Regions from separate parts of the Lactiplantibacillus sp. 3062 genome, predicted to be linked through region 2. Evidence: a T-box and tRNA genes for the amino acid it is inferred to sense, from the RefSeq annotation. Region 2 holds a T-box; the other holds one or more tRNA genes.
The links. The T-box of region 2 lies ahead of tyrS (tyrosine--tRNA ligase). A T-box ahead of a tRNA ligase gene usually reads a tRNA of that ligase, here a tRNA-Tyr.
Positions count from the first base shown of each region.

Region 1: it has a tRNA-Tyr gene. The T-box ahead of tyrS (tyrosine--tRNA ligase) is inferred to sense a tRNA for this amino acid. The anticodon was not compared.

Region 1 covers NZ_JBVAYE010000003.1:355,821-365,282, forward strand. The annotation lists gene nagA (N-acetylglucosamine-6-phosphate deacetylase) at 1-18, opposite strand, end outside; gene proC (pyrroline-5-carboxylate reductase) at 97-888, opposite strand; gene pnuC (nicotinamide riboside transporter PnuC) at 1,249-2,070, shown strand; gene ACWQAU_RS07685 (SLC13 family permease) at 2,263-3,369, shown strand; gene ACWQAU_RS07690 (metallophosphoesterase) at 3,528-4,370, opposite strand; gene ACWQAU_RS07695 (cupin domain-containing protein) at 4,405-4,740, opposite strand; gene ACWQAU_RS07700 (cupin domain-containing protein) at 4,771-5,088, opposite strand; gene ACWQAU_RS07705 (hypothetical protein) at 5,475-5,933, opposite strand; tRNA gene ACWQAU_RS07710 (tRNA-Gln) at 6,256-6,327, opposite strand; tRNA gene ACWQAU_RS07715 (tRNA-Tyr) at 6,337-6,419, opposite strand; gene ACWQAU_RS07720 (metallophosphoesterase) at 6,495-7,337, opposite strand; gene ACWQAU_RS07725 (peptide MFS transporter) at 7,392-8,864, opposite strand.
Region 2 covers NZ_JBVAYE010000004.1:177,361-186,822, reverse strand. The annotation lists gene ACWQAU_RS08590 (ECF transporter S component) at 1-450, opposite strand, end outside; gene tyrS (tyrosine--tRNA ligase) at 585-1,841, opposite strand; T-box leader at 1,895-2,089, opposite strand; gene ACWQAU_RS08580 (hypothetical protein) at 2,266-2,931, opposite strand; gene ACWQAU_RS08575 (GH25 family lysozyme) at 3,031-4,329, opposite strand; gene ACWQAU_RS08570 (C39 family peptidase) at 4,803-5,573, opposite strand; gene ACWQAU_RS08565 (YueI family protein) at 6,159-6,662, shown strand; gene ACWQAU_RS08560 (DUF554 domain-containing protein) at 7,595-8,272, opposite strand; gene ACWQAU_RS08555 (GyrI-like domain-containing protein) at 8,368-8,937, opposite strand; gene ACWQAU_RS08550 (MerR family transcriptional regulator) at 8,931-9,182, opposite strand; gene ACWQAU_RS08545 (cation:dicarboxylate symporter family transporter) at 9,378-9,462, opposite strand, start outside.

The DNA of each region.
Region 1 (9,462 bases), on a different contig from region 2:
TTTTAACACTTTGCTCATGAACAATTCCTCCTTGGATTTATCTGGTTTAATTATAATCGGTATAGACCAAACTTGCAACCACCAGCACCAAGTAATTTAAGATTCGCCAAGTTCCTTCGCAATCGTCGCATCAATTCCCTTCACCACTGCGGTCATAAAGCCGGCCTCTTCCATGGCCAGTAATCCAGCAACCGTCGTGCCACCAGGTGAAGAAACTTGATCGATCAGGTCAAACGGAATTTTATCAGAAGCTAAAACATTCTGCGCACTGCCCAGCGTGGCCTGCGCCGCAATCTTAGTCGCTGCATCCTTGCTCAAACCGTGCTTGACGCCTGCGCGGGCCATCGCGTCAATAAAGAAATAGATGTAGGCCGGCGAACTACCTGCTAAGGCTGAAAAAGTTGGAAAATCTTTCTCAGCGATGGCACTCGTGGCACCAATCGCATCGAATAATTGTTGTCCAGCCGCATATTGCTCTGGTGTTAAGGCATCATTACCAACCAACGCCGTCATCCCGGCACCAATCGCCACGTTCACATTCGGCATGATTCTCAGAACGGGGAGATCAGGGACAACCGTGGCATAATCGGCCAAACTCAATCCTGATACCATTGTAATAACCCACTTGCCCGTTAAAGCTGCTTGAACTTCTTTTAATGCGGCCAACGCAATGTTCGGCTTAACTGCCAAAACGATAACGTCAGCAGCTTGTGCCACGGCCAAATTAGTGTCACAGGCCTGTAGCCCATTTTTTTGCGCATAAGGTTGATAACTCGCAGCATGGGCACTGTGAATATAAATATCTGCTGGGACGACCGCTTGTTGTTTTAACCACCCATCAATAATCGCGCGGCCCATGTTACCGGCACCAATGAATCCGATTTTCATCCGTAAAACGCTCCTCTGACTTATAATTTATATCATTAACCACTAACCGATTAACGGCTAGGCAGGATTAAACAGACATTCCCGCTTACTCTTCTACTATACCAATATTTGTGAAACTGTGGGTAATTAATCACTTTTTTCAGCTCAACTTTCACTATCAACAAATAAATATCACGAGCCACTCTATTAAGGTGATTGCTTATCAATACTGAAACCAATTGATTAATCTATTAATAATCGGCCTTCAATATGCGCGAAGCTCGTTGACAGGTCTGCTTGAACAAGCTAATGTAAACAGCAATCAAACACAGCGTTGCTTCCGAACACGGCTGTCTAAAAACAACTAAGGAGTGTTTCACTATGAACCAGAACAACCATTTCCGACTCACCTTATCAACCCTGCTGCAACAATGCCAGCAAGACATCACTAGTCTGCCCACGGCCATGCGCGCCGTCTTCAGCTGGCAACGGGGACTTAATGAATTAAAGACGCTTCGCCGCACCACTAAGTTGATGATGAGCACGATGCTAATCGTGACCATCATTGGTTTTATTCTGGGCCGCGATTACAGCCTACATGGCTGGATTGGCCTATTGACCGGGATTACGGTCGTGATTAACTTAATTCTGGTTGATCAAGGGCGACTGACGAACTATAGTTGGGGCATTATTGCCTGTGCGGCTTGGCTGACTACGGCCATCACCAATCGGCTGATTGGTGACATTGCGTCGCAATCATTTTACCTTATCATGCAATTTGTCGGCATCACCGTCTGGCATCGTAAAATGGCAGCGCAACCCGATGCCAGCGAACTGACTGGTCGTAAATTGAGCAAATTAGCCGGTTGTTCCTGGTTCGCGTTAGCCATACTCGTCTACGCCATTGTCTTACACTTTAGTAAACAACTTAACGGTAACCAAATCTACCTGGACGCGACCCTGTTACCACTTGGGATTGTCGGTAGTGTCCTCATGGTCAACGGTTATCGTTCCCAATGGGTTGCGTGGATCACACTCGACGTGATTAACGTTATTATCTGGTTCAACCAATTAAAAGGCTTCAGTCCTGCAGCCGCCTCAATGTTAGCATTGCAACTAGTGATGCTCGCTAACGCGTTATATGGTGCCTACTTGTGGTTCTTCGGTCAAAACACTCAGCAAGATAAACTAGATACACATTAAGCAAGCTAACTGGCAATCAAAACCAAGCACTAATCGCTTCAAAGTTAAACACATAACTTTGAAGCGATTTTTTATTTGGGTTACCGTTCGGGTGGCTACATCCTTATCTGAAAAATGTCTATCAGTTTACATTTAGCGACGAGTTTGTTTAAGTTAGAACTAATTAACTGACTATTGAGGGGGACGTTTACCATGGTGACAGTCGTTCGTCGCACACTTCACGATAAAATCTTTATTATTGCATTAATTTGTGCTGGTTTAAGTTTGTTCATCGGGACACCCCAACTGACGGCAATTAATTGGGCTACGATTGGCACCTTATTTGCACTCATGATCAGTGTTCAATTACTTCGCGCGATGCATTTGCTTGATACTTTAAGGGACTGGCTCTTAGTTAAATCACACGATACCCGTCAAATGTGTCAATTATTCATCTTACTGGCCTTTGGTGGCTCAATGATTTTAACTAACGACGTTGCGATCCTAACGTTAATTCCAATCTTTCTCACACTCGCCCGGCGGCAGCACCTGGCCATTGCCTACCCAACGACTTTAATTATCATGGCAGCCAATCTTGGTAGCGCGTTTACGCCCATTGGCAATCCCCAAAATTTATTTTTGGTCACGTTCTATCACGTTAATCTATTCACGTTTTTTAAATTGTCGACTCCGTTAATGCTTGCTAGTCTAGCTTTATTAGTTGCCTTAAGCCGGCGGTTACCTCGGTTGCCGCTAACTGTAACACCAACCAAATCTACGCCCATTTCTCGCAGTCAAATCGGGCTTGCGGGCGGCCTGCTCAGTTTCATTATGCTTGGCATTTTTAATTTGGTGCCCATTTCACTAGTTATTATCGGAACGATTGTCGTAGGCCTCATGATTAACCGACGCGTCTTTCAGTACGTTGATTACGCACTACTCTTAACCTTTATCTGCTTCTTCATCTTCGTTAGCGCCATCAGTCATAATCCCGCAATAACGCATTGGCTCAACCAATTGACTCAGACAGCCCCCAGTGTCTATATTACTGGACTAATTACTAGCCAAGTCATCAGCAATGTTCCAGCCGCCATCTTACTAGCGAATTTCACGCCCCATTTATCAGCGCTATTTTTAGGCGTCAATATCGGCGGTCTGGGGTCATTGGTGGCCTCACTAGCAAATCTGCTTGCCTTAAAACAATTGTTGCCCTTCAATGATGAACAACCACTCCACCATTTTTTGATCGTGTTTACGGCCCTCAATGGACTTGGCCTGTTCATTTTAGGCCTTGGTGGCTGGTTCTATTTACACCTATAATTCAGTTACGCTGAGTAACGATTCAGTGAGAACTTGCAAACCAATCAACTTGAAATAGTGCGAAAACCAGTAACTAGCGTGACATCATAAAAGGAGCAGTCTCAATATCATGTGAGCCTGCTCCTTTTACGTTCTATCTCTGAGATGTTTAGTGATACTTAGTGCGCCTGATCCACCAACATGGCCGGAGTGACGATTTGCTGACCATCGTAGCGGTGACCCTTGATCACGCGTTTCGCCCTGACAAATTCACCATCGACCGTCAGCGTTAACGCACAAATTCCACCATCAAACAGGCCTGAACGACTGCCTGCATCAATTAGATATCGTGGAACGTCTTGCGCATCTGCCTGCATCTTTAAATAACCAGTGTGTGAACCAGTCAAGGTCTGCACCGGCGTATGACCAGTAATGATGACTTTATTGAATAAGTTCCGATGCCAACGGTGACTGCCAGTCGTGAAGTCATCATAATAGTCATCCCGAATCCACAGTAGGTCAGTCGTTGTTTGTTGTGTTAATGGGTATTGCCAGTTAACACCCGCGTGCATAGCCAGTAACCGACCATGTTGCCACATCAGCGGCAAATGTGCTAAGAAATCAGTATCCGGCTTTAATAGCGCACCATTTAATGCCCGCCGAACATGATTGGGATTGGAGGAGTAAATCCCTAATTTGCGCCAGGTCCGGTGACCACCGTTCAACACCCAAGTTGCGGTGGCATTGTCATCACCATGAGCTGTCCGTAGCCAAAATTCATCATGATTGCCAAGTAAAGCCACATCGCCGTATTCCCGTACCCGTTTTCTAACCATCGTCAGTACTTTTAGCGGCGCCAACGGAGCTGACTCGGTGGCATGACCAAAATAGCGTGCCGCCGTACCATCAATATAATCGCCCAAGAAAATCAAGCGCGTCGCGGTAACTTCAGGATCGGCTAATAAAACTGCCAGATCATCCGCGGCACTATGAATATCACCAATAAACGTATACAGCGGCATATTACTCCCTCCGTCTCATCGATAACCACGTGCATTAGTCGGGTTTAACGACCACCAATAACATCTGAAATCCTTGAACGGCATATAACGCGTGCCGGGCATCCTTAGGAATCACGATCGATTGTCCCGCAGTTAAATGATAAATGGTGCCTTCAATCGTAATTTCCGCTTCTCCACTTAAAATATTGACCATCGCATCGCCCTGGGCAGAATGGCCGCCAATCTCTTGGTCGGTTGCGACTGAAAATAGCGTCATACTTAAATCATCCCGTTGAACCAGTGTCCGGCTATTAACTTGATCATCATCCAGTGGAATTTGTTCAGTTAAATTGAGGACCTTAGCATGATCAATTTTGTTAATTAAACTCATTTGAATTCCTCCGCATCTCGCTATTAAGGCCTATTTCGTTTCTAATTGAATAAACTGGCACGGCTGCTCAGCGACCAACGTATGGACCGTATGAGCTGGCACCACTAACATCTCGCCCGCATGCACTTCTTGGTCGGTCTCCGTCGCCAAACGGACGGTCAAAGTACCATCAACAACCTCAAATAAGCGGGTCAGCGTGGATTGTTCAGCACTAATACTTTCACCCGCCGCCATTGCGTACATCGCAAACGGCAGTTCAATCCCTAATTTTCGAGCAAATGATTTACTAGTAATTGCATGCTCCCGGTAAGTCATCGTGGTTTTTAAATCAATTTTAGTTACCGCCATTTCAAATCCTCCTTGGTCATCATCATGGTCGCTTACGTTATTCATGATGGTATGATTTCTTAAATTAAGCTTAACGCTAACAAACTCAATTTTCGAGGTTCGATTGAATAAACATCTTATAATTCTGAATAACTGACTGCTAGTCATATACTTAATAACCACGTCATCTCTGGCAGGTAAATGCCTTTGCATCCAGATATGGGCCATGCAAAAAGCTGCCCAAGCATTATTGCGACGCTGGACAGCCTGCCGTTACTGCATTTGATAACAGTTCTGTGGAAAATTTGATTTATTCAGTCAACTAGTTGGGGCTGGTAGTGGGACAACCAAGGGTACGCATACGCAGCCTCTTCAACCAAATCTCATAGATCAAGTTCCAATACGACTTATTTTCGATAATAAGCCTTGGCCCAGCAGTTGCGACGCTCCCGACACCACTGTTCAAAAGTACCTACAAACATTTGGACATCTTGCGCAGGAATTAGTTCTTCCGTTCGCTGCATGTGCACAATATCAGATATCACCGGATCAAAAGTATACGTAACAACCAGATGTTGTGGGATTCTTCGAATAATCCCACCGTTGCGAGTAATCTCTAATCGCATCGTCTCCAGCTCAAGTTGAACTTGCGAATAAGTCTCTCTGGAGCAATAATCGACAACATCATACTGCTCATAACATCGTTTATACCAGGCATGCGAATTAGCCGGCAAATCATCAAATTCACCACGATTCATACGATTTCGAACAGCATGGTTAGCGCGCTTCTTTCCATAACCCATATGTGCTTTAAAAATTGGTGTGCTTTTATAAGAACGACTCATAATAATTATGATGGCCGTCATGACGCGTTAACTAGTACGTATTTTTAAAATTAACAATGCCAGCCATTAACCTCTTCCGTGTACTTACGGAATAAATAAATTCATTGACCAGACCTCCTATCCCATCTGGATCGTGCCCCCAAATAGAATACCAAAACATATCACATTATTATTGATGATGGCAAATAAACAGACCGAGACAAAAAAATCCACTTCATGAAGAATCCGTTACGCATTCTTCACGAAGTGGCACTACCCGCCGATATTAAGATAAATTTAAGCCAATAAAAAAAGTCGTTACATCAAGATCCTAAGACCTGATTAACGACGAAAGGCGTAACAATTGGGCTAGCTGGGTTCGAACCAGCGCATCACGGGATCAAAACCCGTTGCCTTACCACTTGGCTATAGCCCAATAATGAAATGGAGGGGAGTGGATTCGAACCACCGAACCCGAAGGAGCGGATTTACAGTCCGCCGCGTTTAGCCAGACTTCGCTACCCCTCCGTAAATCATTCAACTATATTAGAATACATAATTTTGAATAAAAAATCAAGACTTTTTTCAAAGTTTTTTCAGTTTTTATTTCAAATCCAGAATTTGCGTATCTTGATACCACTCCGCCATAAAATTATTGGCTTGCCATTCATTGATACGCTTGAGTCCATAGCCCACTGCTTGGTCATAATAGGTGGTCTGACCAAACACCCGCGGTTGCGGATGGACGTGCAAATGACCAAATAAAACGTGCGCCACGTTAAACTGCTCCAACAGTTGTCCTAACCGGGGCGTTCCCATTAACGCGTTAGCCATATTCCAAAACCGATTATCATCAGAAAAACGCAAATAATCGATCCGGGGAACAAAGTGCGTCATAAAAATAACTTGCTTGTGATCCACAGCAGCCAAGTTAAGCTGCGCTTTTACTTGGTTGAGCATTAAATCAGTCCGCTCCTGATCGCTCATCGGCTGTTTAATAGCCCGGTCGATCCAAAACGCATTCTTCCAGTGTAAGAAGTCGGCCGCAGTCGTATCAGGGACCTGGGCAGCATACTGATAGTCATACCACCCATTATGTCCAATCACGCGCCAATCTGTACCAGAAATATCGATATACCGGTTATGCAGGTAGCCATCAAAATGCCCTGTTTCAAGCTCGTCAAACGAAATGCCATGGACCATGTCATGATTACCCGCAATCCAGTAAACACGCGTCTGTGCGCCTAATAGGGCCTGTAAATCGACGACAAACTGCTGACTACGCTGAAAGTCATTAAAAAGATCGCCAGCAATCAAATAAATCTGAACACCATTCTGTAAAAGATAGGTCGCCTGAGATCGCATCATCGCAGTCGCATCCACTCGATTAACATCAAAATGATTATCACTACTGAAAGCAATTCGTACGATGGTCAACCCCTCCAAAACAAAAAAGATATGCTATCACTAAGATAACATATCTTCGAGTAAATATTCAATTTAGCGAATGCCTTGCATCGACCGTTTAATCATTGGCACCATCATAAAGAGGATAATCCCTAAAACGACACTAACAATCCCGGTAATCGCAAAATATGGCACTTCGGTTTGCGTCGAGTAGAAACGGACAATCTGTGCATTAAGCGCACTACCAACCGAATCAGTTAGGAACCACATACTCATCATCTGAGAAGCAAAAGCCTTTGGTGCAAGCTTGGTGGTAACTGATAAACCAATTGGTGAGATCAACATTTCAGCAATTTCAACGACTGCCCAACTGGCAACTAACCACCATGGACTAACCTTCCCTGCAGTTCCAAAGAGCGCCCCAGGTACAGCCATCACTAGGTAAGAAGCCCCAGCGAATAGCAACCCAATCGCAAATTTAGTTGGTGAACTAGGTTGTTTTTTACCCCACTTAGTCCACAACCACACGAATGGTGTTGTATAAATCATGATGAACAATGGGTTTAGCATTTGGAAATCAGAAGCAGCTAGATGGGTAAAACCAAGATCCAAATTAACCCGGTTAGCTGCAAATAACGCAAGTACGGACGAACCCTGTTCTTCAATTGCCCAGAATAAAGCAGCGGCAATAAACAATGGGATATAAGCCCGAACACGTGAACGTTCTGTTGCATTAGTCTTGTCAGACGTTAACATCAAAATAAAGTAAACGATTGGTGTCAAGATAACAAGCGTACTAATTAAACTAATAACATTTGCTAACGTAAGAGCATTCATTAATTGCATTAATAGTAGAATCAACCCAATCCCAACGATTCCTAAGATTGTCCACCGCATGATTTTTTTCAAATCACCGGGTTCCAATGGATCAGTTGGATAGAGGCTAGCAGAACTTAAATTCTTCTTACCATCAAAGTAGTATTGCAATAGACCAAAGAACATCCCAATCGCAGCTAAGGAGAAGCCTAAGTGGAAGTTAACATTTAAGCCGATCCGACCAACTAAGGCTGGTGCAACCAATGAACCTAAGTTAATCCCGAAGACGAAAATACTAAAACCAGCATCCCGACGTGTATCTTCTACTGTATACAATTGACCAACCATGTCAGAGACGTTTGGCTTTAATAACCCAGTCCCAATGACAATAAGTGCGATTGAAACAAATAGTGCGCCAACTCCAAATGGCGTTGATAACACGATGTGGCCTAACATGATGAAGACCCCACCAATAAAGACGGTCTTACGGCTACCCCAGACACGGTCACTTAGAAAGCCACCGAGGACACTAGAAACGTAAACTAAGGCCGAATAGATTGACATAATGGATGCTGCGGTGACTTGGTCAAATCCAAGACCACCTTTAGCGACACTGTAGTACATGTAATAGATCAGTAGCGCACGCATCCCGTAGTAACTGAATCGTTCCCACATTTCAGTGAAGAACAACGTCCGTAAGCCACGGGGTTGGCCAAAGAACGACCGATCCAGCTTTTGTTCCTTATCCAATAGAGATTCCTCCAAACTTCTTAACCAGTTTGTATTTCGTTTAAAAGTAACAAGTTTTGTTTCTTAATTAAACATAATAACTATTATACTAGCCTTAATCTTAATCAACAATAGCACTAACCGTTTTCTAATCTAATAACCATTAATTAAATTAATATCCACCATACATAAATAGTCTTAAATCCTTTTATAGCACCAAAAACTAGTTGATAGGACATTTTATAAGGCTTTTAGCTTTCTAAAATTAACACTAAATTCTAATTTAATATAAAATAATTAATAGCATTCAAATGCTGAAAATACGCAATTGGTATTAAAAATCTAATTAAACAAAAAACAAAACTGAAATTATCAACAATAAAGTACCGCTATTAAAATGGCTATGATTGTTCGCAGCATGTAATTTACAGTTATTGCGACTAATTATAATAAACCGCAAGATTGATATGCTAAGCATACCTAAAAAGCAGTGGCGACAATAGGCATCATCCTACTAAGCCCTTACGATCATTTCGATACTTCGGCATTCAAATAGCTAACATTCTTATATCAAAAAAGCAGCTTTGCGTTTGCGCAAAGCTGCCAATCATTTTATGTC
Region 2 (9,462 bases):
ACCAACCACAGCTTGAACTAAATTAGTCGGTACACCAACCAATCCAGTTGCCATCGTATACAACAGCGAATCTGACAAAAAGTATCCGACCACCATCACCACTACCGCAGTAATTATCGCTGCAATCTGTCGACCATGTGATTTGCTAGCACCAAGATATCCTGCTATTCCGCCCTCTAAACCATGAACGAGTAGTGAGAAAAACATATACTGTGGATACCCTAGCAATAAATCTAGTAATAGTCCGCTAGCACCGCCAACAATGACCCCACCACGCCAGCCAAAAATCAGTGCTGCAATAAATATTCCCGCATCACATAAGTTAATATAACCGTGTGTCATCGGGATTGGGATATGGAAAAAGATAGAAATAACAACATTAAGTGCGATCAACATCCCCAGGATTGCAATCGTCCGTGTATTAAATTTAACCCCCACCAAAACTTTCATCTCCTCAATTGATTTTCATCTGGCAATGATCACACATTATTAATGTGACCTAAGTAAATTTTACACCAGTTCTTACTTGTAATAATAATAAAAAGACTGGGCCACAACGGGTCCAGTCCACCTGCTAAATTAACTTACTTAACATGTGCCAAGAAGTAACGTTTCTTACCACGACGTACAATGACAAATTTACCATTAAAGGCTGCGGACGGATCAATCTCGGCCTCGACATCCGTCACCTTTTCACCATTGATTCGAATCGCACCGTTTTTAATATCTTCACGTGCTTGACGCCGAGAAGGTTCGAATTTCGTAGCATCAACCAGCCACAAGACAATGTTTTGCTTTTCAGCTGAGACGTCTGCTGATGGCACACCCTTGAAACCTTGTTCAATTTCGTCCGCCGTTAAACTTTGAACATCACCAGTAAACAACGCCTTAGTAATATTTTCAGCTTCAACTACCGCCTGCTTGCCATGAACAAATTCCGTGACTTCTTCAGCTAAGCGCCGTTGTGCTTCCCGTTTTTCAGGTGCAGTCTTCACCGTTTCGGCCAATCGATCGATTTCTTCATGACTTAAGAACGTGAAGTACTTGAGATATTTGACGACGTCTCGATCATCCTGGTTGATCCAGAATTGATAGAATTCATACGGTGATGTCCGTTCAGGGTTTAACCATACGGCCCCACCAGCAGTCTTACCAAACTTAGTCCCATCCGCCTTCAACAATAATGGAATTGTTAATCCGTAAGCCTTAGCGTCATTGCCTTCTAAGCGGTGGATCAAATCGGTCCCCGCGGTGATATTGCCCCACTGATCAGCCCCACCAATCTGAAGTTGCACGTGTTCAGCACGGTACAAGTGTAAGAAGTCAACTGATTGTAAGATTTGGTATGTGAATTCAGTGTATGAAATGCCCACTTCCAACCGGCTTGCAACAACTTCCTTGTTCAGCATCGTGTTCACACTGAACAACTTACCATAATCGCGTAAGAAATCTAGTAATGAAATTTTTGATAACCAATCGTAGTTATTCACAATCGAAAAGTTTTCGTCATGACCAAATAACTTGTACATCTGAGCACTTAAGCCATCCTGATTATGCTTCACTTGATCCATGGTCTGTAACTTACGTTCTGAGTTCTTACCAGATGGATCACCAATAGCACCCGTCCCACCACCAACTACAACGTAGGGATGATGACCAGCCAATTGGAATCGTTTGAGAATCATGAAAGGAATCAAATGCCCAATATGCATACTATCCCCGGTTGGATCAATCCCACAGTATAGTGAGACTGATTGGTTTTCGGTAAGTTCCTTTAACCCGGCCTCATCCGTTTGTTGGTTAATGGCACCACGCCATTTTAAATCATCGATAATGTTCATGTTAGTCCTCCTCGTTATTGTCGCTGGACAAAAAAACTCGCCCCTGTCATCAAAACAGGGACGAGTTTTCCGCGTTACCACCCAAGTTATCACCAAATGTGATCGCTCATTGATTAGTAACGGATATCATCCGGCCAATGGCAGTTCACGTTATGTAATTCATCTTTGACTACAGCTCGGTTCGCACCACCCACCGAGTCGCTAGACTGTTGGGTCAACGACTACTAATTAACGATCACTACTTTTTAATTATTACCTAACATCATAAGCACTCCACTGCCAAAAGTCAATCCTATTTTCGGTCAAAACATCGCATTAAACCCACTAATCTAACCATAGTGTCTGGCTTGTGAATGCGGTTGACGTCGACACAGTGATATAACCAGACTACTGGCACTCATTCATTGAGCTCCCAGGTAAAAACTTAATTTTTAGCATCCGCCGCAATTTTGATAACGGTATTGGCTTGCTGGCCTTGAACCTTAGCAACCTGTTTGCCATTTTGCCATTGAACTGAGTTTGCCTGTCCGTTTTGTGGGGTATCGTACACGGTAACGGCACCACTCGTGACATTTTTACTCGTCAAATCTTGCTTTTGAATCTGATTATTGACCTGATTAGCAAACTTGGTTGGATTACCAGCAACGTCCTGTGTATTGGCAATCGTTGTCACTGACCAACTACCCGTGTTCCAATGAACATACACTTTGCCCATCGTCCCTTGAACCGTTGCCGCTGTACCTGAATTAAGTGTCGTACGCTGACCCTGCGTATTCGCTAAGTAATCGACTTGGCTGCTGGCATCACTTTTCGTATTGTAGTTCGTCTGTTGATACGTCGCAGTCGTCGAACTAGTCCCAGCTTTGGCGTACTTCACCCGGTAGTTTCCCTTGGTCCCACTTGCACTGATGGCCTTGACTGTTTGATTGGTTGCCTTGACGGTCGTAGGCGCTGCCGTCTGACTAACCAAACTAACACTGTCTGAAGCCGCGTGTAATACATTCGTTACTGAAGGTACGGCAACAATTCCGACCACCAACATCCCAGTTGCAGTGGCGATTCCTAATTGAATTTTGCGCTTAAAGTTCATGAAAAATATCCTCCTAATTTCTACAACAAATGACCGATTTTACTTAACCATAATTACCTTTTCTACCATGATAATGAGAACTGAGCGACAGCCATGCAATCAGCTAAGTCCTCGCTTGTCCCGAGAAGTGTTATGTACGGGACGTATTTGTGTTCGTTGCCAACGTGGTGCACGACGAATCGTCGACCCTCGCCGCTGCACCGTTACTCGTAGTGCGCGGCGGCGGGATTGCCTGTTTTTCGTTACTCGCTGCCTCAGTGACGGTTGACGTCGCGTAAGTCGCTGCCGCGTTCGCCCTTTTGAACGAGTCACCGGTTTTGTTCGAATACTCTTACCGGGCCGCCGAAGTTTAGTTGCTTTGGACGTATTCAGTTTAAACTGTGTTCCTGTACGTCGCGTCGCTTTAAGTTTTATCACTTTGGGCTGAGTCGCTCGGCGTCGAATGGCGCGATGCTGAGTTATTTTGCCATGATGGCTGTTAACACTGATCGTTTGCAATGACCGCCGTTTGACACGCGCCACGGTCTGCGAACGCGACTTATTGCTTACCACTTTCTGCTGCACCGGCCGAGTCTTCACAGCTGGCTGAACTGCTGGCCTCTTAATGGCGACAACTGCTTGGCCCGCCCGTCCATGCTGTTGATTGTGGGCCGGCATAGTCAAATGGCGATCGTGCACAACTTTCAGTCTTGGTTGAGCTTTAATCGCAACACCGGGTGCGCCACGGGTCGTCCCCAACCACCACGAAACGGGATGAACACTAATAATGACCCGACTATTATCAACCGATGCCGCTAGCCCAGCTAAATGATAACGATTGGTATACTGCCATAACGCCGCCGAAATGATTGGTGGGTTGGGCGTTAGCGCACCAATCCACTGGGCATCAAACCGTTGCCGCGCTTGGTTGGCATACGTCAGTGCGAACGAAGCATACGAATAGAAGATCAGTTTTTTGTTAGTCAATGCGCGCATTTCACGATACCAAGCCGCAACTGCCGCATTAGTTGATCCTGAACGTACTGTATTAACTTCAAAATCCAAAGCATAAAAACGCGCAGCTTTATTGGAGCGCGCATAAAACGCTTGGGCTTCACGGCGCGCGCTAGCGGCATCCGTAAATTGCGAAAAATCATACTCACCAAATGGAATCCCATAACGAACATATAATGCCGTATTATTCGCTGCGTCCCGGTCAACATAATTTAAACCATACTGACGACGATTGATCACAAATAGCACTTGCGACTTCATCGCCTGCACCTGACTTGGGCTAAGCTGTCCTTGCCACTCGGAAATATCGACCACCGCGTGTCCCTGTGCTTGAACCGTAATTTGCATGCCAAGTGTGGCGACCACCGCCGTTCCAACTAACCAACTGAGCCTTTTAATCCCCATCATGCGGTCCCTCTCCCCATACTGTGCTCCGCAATTAAAAAAATTATCATCATAAGTTGTTGGTGATTCCCACAATCACCAACAACTAAACTATCAAGGACAGTTTATGACATACCCATAACTTTAACATTCTTATACTACCAATAATAGGCCATTTTTAATGGGCTGGGGCGTCAATTCGATTTCAATTCAGTTACAGCTTGTTAACAAAGCGTCGCCCCTTTATGGTTAATATTATGAACAACTCTGGAAAGGCTGATATTTGAATTACAGTTTGGTTACAATCATGATATTGTTAGCAGTTTCTCACCCGCTTTCCGGTGCCCGAACTACCCATACCACGGGATATTACAACCGTTTCATTCGAAAATACCGCCACAAAAAAACAACTAACCCTCATCAAGATTTTGGCTCATCTTGACCAAGATTAGTTGCTTAAACTAATTGGTTCACAATAGCATGTTGTTAACTAACTAATGTGGTAACGTCAGAACAATGGCTTGCTTGCCCATCTGATTATAAGCAGCCTCAAAATTCTTCCAGCTGACTGCCTGCTGTTTTTCTCCGTACGGATTGTTAATATAAATCAACTTTTTAGTCCGGTTAAAACCAACAATGACCACGCTGTGCATATCATAAGTCACTTTAACGGATCCCTGTGGTGTCTGCCAAGTCTGCATCGTGCTGACTGGTGCAAACGAAGCCGTCGTAATTGTCCAAACGGGCCGTCCTTGTTCTAACTGTTCGATCACAGTATCAAAGTTTGCCCCCGTTAAGTCCTTCACCTGACTAGTCTCAGTTTTCGCCAATTTATAGATTGGCTTATGATAGACACCTAACCCAGGATCGTTACCAGTAATATCCCCAACAAACCCATACTCTGGATTCCCATGTTCGCCGTCACTATAAGTGAGTGGCACACTCGTAATCTTTGCCGCTAATTCATTTTTAGTGACATTGATATGCGCGTAATTCATCAACATCGTTAACGATGTGACTTCACAACCATTGTATAAACGTGGTGTTGTCATTTGATTCACTAGCGGGACGTCCAACTTGACCTGATTGACCGACTTGGGCTTCGTTTGGGAACTAGACTTAGCTGCATCCGTTTGTTTAGTTGTAAACGATGCATCAATCCAGTCAGAAACTTGTGTGCTTGTAAATCCAATGACCCCCAAAAGCACCATGGCAATTATGATCAGCGTCCAGGACCGGCGCCGTTTCCGTAAATGTCTTGGCATTTGTTACCATCCGTTTCTCTTTTAATTTGATTGACTACTTTACTAACATACTATGTAGTATCATACCATGGACGAATCAATAATACACCTTTACAATCTTAAAAAAAAGGCTTGTATAATCAGCCGTAAGTCAATGCTGACAAGGATTAAGGTTAGCCTGGTTAATCATTAAGCAACACACTGCTTTAATCAGTTTATTGATATATTAGTAACCTTATTATCAATTTGTTGAATTAGCCCTGACCGTTACTTAGATTATAATTGAGATTATCTGGCCGAGGCTGGCTTTTCCCAAAATGGCCTTGAATATTCGTTATTTGCCGATGAAGTCAACTTTCCTAATTCTGGGCACCTTCGTTATTTTATGAAGCACTGAGTCCTTGTTTTCAAAACAGCATTAAATTGGCCCCGGCAAATCCGTTGCGTCCTTAGATTATCTGTCATCCGTTTCAAGCCTAGTGGCATCCAAAGTTTTAACTTCTGATCAGCTTTAGAAAATTTTATGTTGATTAAAGCGCTTTCTTTATTACAATAGTAGTAAAAGCAGTTAAATTTTATGGTTAATTGTGAAAGGACCTGACTGGCATGGCTAATTCTGAAGACCAAATGGATAAACACTTACAATCCGCAATATTCGGGGCCCCCGTACTACATCCGGATGAACAACACCGTAACCTTGGCACGTTTCACGAACGAATCGATGTGGGCATTACTTTCACCCAAGCACTCATGCGTGACTACTCAACCGAACTAAAAAGTGAAATGGCGGCCCATCCTGATTACCAGCTACTCCTACATGGCTTGCTAGATGAAGACATCCTGAATCGCTACGTTAAACTAGCCAACCAGCAGCACATCAGGTTTGCGATTCGAAATGACCTCATGTACCAGCACACACCTACGAGCCTCGCCATCGCCCTAGTCGCCAACTGTGCCATCACGCCACCGACAATCGATATCGATGAACGTTTTCCCGTTCCGCCACTTAACACAACTACCGATTGGTCGCACGACGTCCTCATCGATCACATTCACCGTCATCTGGAACGCAATCGTCAACTCTTCAGCATCAAACACCACTTAATCTAACCGGTGTCTTACTTTGACATCTATTGTGCGTGTTGCGTGAATTATGGTTAAAACGGACTGTTTTTTAAATCAAAAGTAACCAGCTTAGGCCCGCTGAAAAAAAGTCGAGTAAGCGTAAAATTGCTTAGTTGGCGCGTCCTAGACCGGCTTCCAGGCATTTCTGCCAATTGCTGGAACGCGGTGGACACAGATTTAAGCCGCAAACCACGTCTTAAATACTGGTCTTCCACTAACCAAGCAAAGGACGCTTGCTAAGTGGAATTTCACCGCTGAGCATTGGCCGAAATGCCTTCCAGTCGGGATAGTGTTCGAATGGCGGACATGTGCGGACCCAACTTTTGGTGAATTCGTCATTGTTTTTCATAAACAATAACTTTGTCAATCAACTGTCAGACTGAAAGTGATATTGAGATAGCTCACTAATCCTGAATTGGTGTAGTAAGATGTAATCTCTCAACAAAGTGCTAATGCACCTAACATTTTGTTTGAAGTTCCAGTATCAAAATAGCCAACGATAGATTGTGCTAAGTTCGGTGGTCGTTCATCAGCCATTCGAGCGGCTTCCCGGCTGGAGGGGCTGGGGGACAATGCTCAGTAGCCAAATTATTCTTAGTCGGAAGTGATTTCCTTCCGGCTTAGAATAAGACTCGTATTTGAGATGACGCGGGTTGGGCGTTAGCTCAAATCGACGTCGGCTGCGTTCCAGCAATTGGCACCCAGCCCCGGAGGTCGGCATAGGACGCGCACCGGCTGACGGAAAACAATCCAGTTAAACAGTCCGTTTTAACCATATTTAATGCCAATCTCTCAAATCGATGCATTATACACAAAGCCACCAACTTAAAATGATCAGTTTTCACTGATTGTCCTAAGTTGGTGGCTTTTACTTTATCAATCAAAAGACTTAATTGACTTCACCATTGGCCCACTAGTCAAAATAATTGCATCACGCTAATTACGATTGGTGGCACTAGCAAGGCTGGTAATAGGTTCAACGTACTGAATTGCTTGATTTTCAACATACCTAAGCCGGATGCTAGAATCAAGATACCACCAACAATGGTAATTTCATTCAGTAACGCTGCACTCAACGCACCTTTCAAAATTAATGCTAAAACATACAGGCTCCCCTGCCAACAAAACAAGACGCCCGCCGCAATCGCGATGCCAAATCCGAAAGTGGATGCTAATACGATCGACGTGATGCCATCTAACATGCCATTCGTAAACAAAAAGGTGTAATCATGCTTTAAGGCTGCCTCAATCGGCCCCAAAATCGATAACGATCCAATACAGTACAGTAACACCGCAGTCGCTAGGCCTTCCGCTAAGTTGCCACCCGCCAAACGGCCCACCCAGCGGTCAAAATGCCCTTGAATATCCAAAGCTTGACCAATTAATCCACCAATTGCCAAGCTCACAATAAAAAGCACCGGGTACTTACTCTGCGGCATCCGTTGCACGACCGCATTAATGCCGATGACACAAGCCGCTAGCCCTAACGCTTGTAATAATATCGCATGGTAAGCTGGCTTGATTCCTTTTTTAAAGATACTGCCGACCAAGCAACCAGCTAAAATCATGCTCGTATTAAAAATCGTTCCAATCATATCGCCACTCCTAATCAATAGCTTAATCTCTAGCGCTTATTTCAATTTAAAATAATTAATTATCATTTAGTATAAAGTCTAAAGTTACTTGAGGGTCAAGTCTTGATTGGTAATTGTATCTGCGTCACCGACTGTGCAACCTGATCTGTAATCCCATAATCAATCAGTGCTGTCTCAATAGCTGTTCCCGCCACGTGCCAGCCGCGAGCACGACAATCCGCTAACAATTGTCGATACTGCATCGGGGCATCCAAATGAGTGCCGTGAAAAATCCGCTGCGCATAGCTACCAGCCGCCAAGTGTTCTTGATGGGGTGGCACCGTATCACCCGGTTCAAATAATAAACAAATTCCCGCATAGCGGTCAAAATGTCCGGCTTGGATGGCTTGCTGGTCGAGCATCAGCGCAACCTTGCCGAGAAAGATTTCGTTCGTCGCGCCGGTCTGTGCGCGTAGCTTAGCAATAACAAGTTCAATATCATCTTGAGGGCGATAAGGCTGACGTAAAGCCACCATCGCTCTTTCAGGTAACGTCACGCATTCAGTCACATCAAAATTGGCACTTTGGGCCGTTTTAATCTGGGCCAAGCGTGTATTGATCCGTTGTTGTACCGCCGTTAATAATCGCAATTGCGCCTCAACCTGCTGCTGTTGGGTCGTTAACATATCGTCAGCTTGGACAGTTCACGGGCCGCAAAAAAATCGGCAATCGTAGCCAATGGTAAGCCGAGTGCTCGCAAATATTTAATGGTACTCAACCGTTCGAACTGAGGCGTCCCATAATATCGGTAGTGACTATGCGGATTGACTCGTGCCGGCGTCAATAACCCAATCTCGTCATAATAGCGTAAAGTCGCCACTGGGATATCAAATAACTGTGCGAGTTGCCCAATCGAAAAATCAGTTGTCATCCGATCGCCATCCTCCCCTATAGGTCTTATCATAACTTAATCGCTGAAGTAATTGCTGTAACCAGAATAAGATATCATAAAAAAAGTTGCATTTCAGAAATTAATTTCTGAAATGCAACTTTTGGGCCTATCAATCATCAGTGATCATCGCCATCGCATTATTAATGCAGAACTAACTGACAGAGCTGTTAGCAATTATTTCGTAATTGCGCGCGCATGCCCCGCCCGAATCTCAGCTAAATACTGATCACTTTTGGCCGTATCAAATTCATGTTCTGAC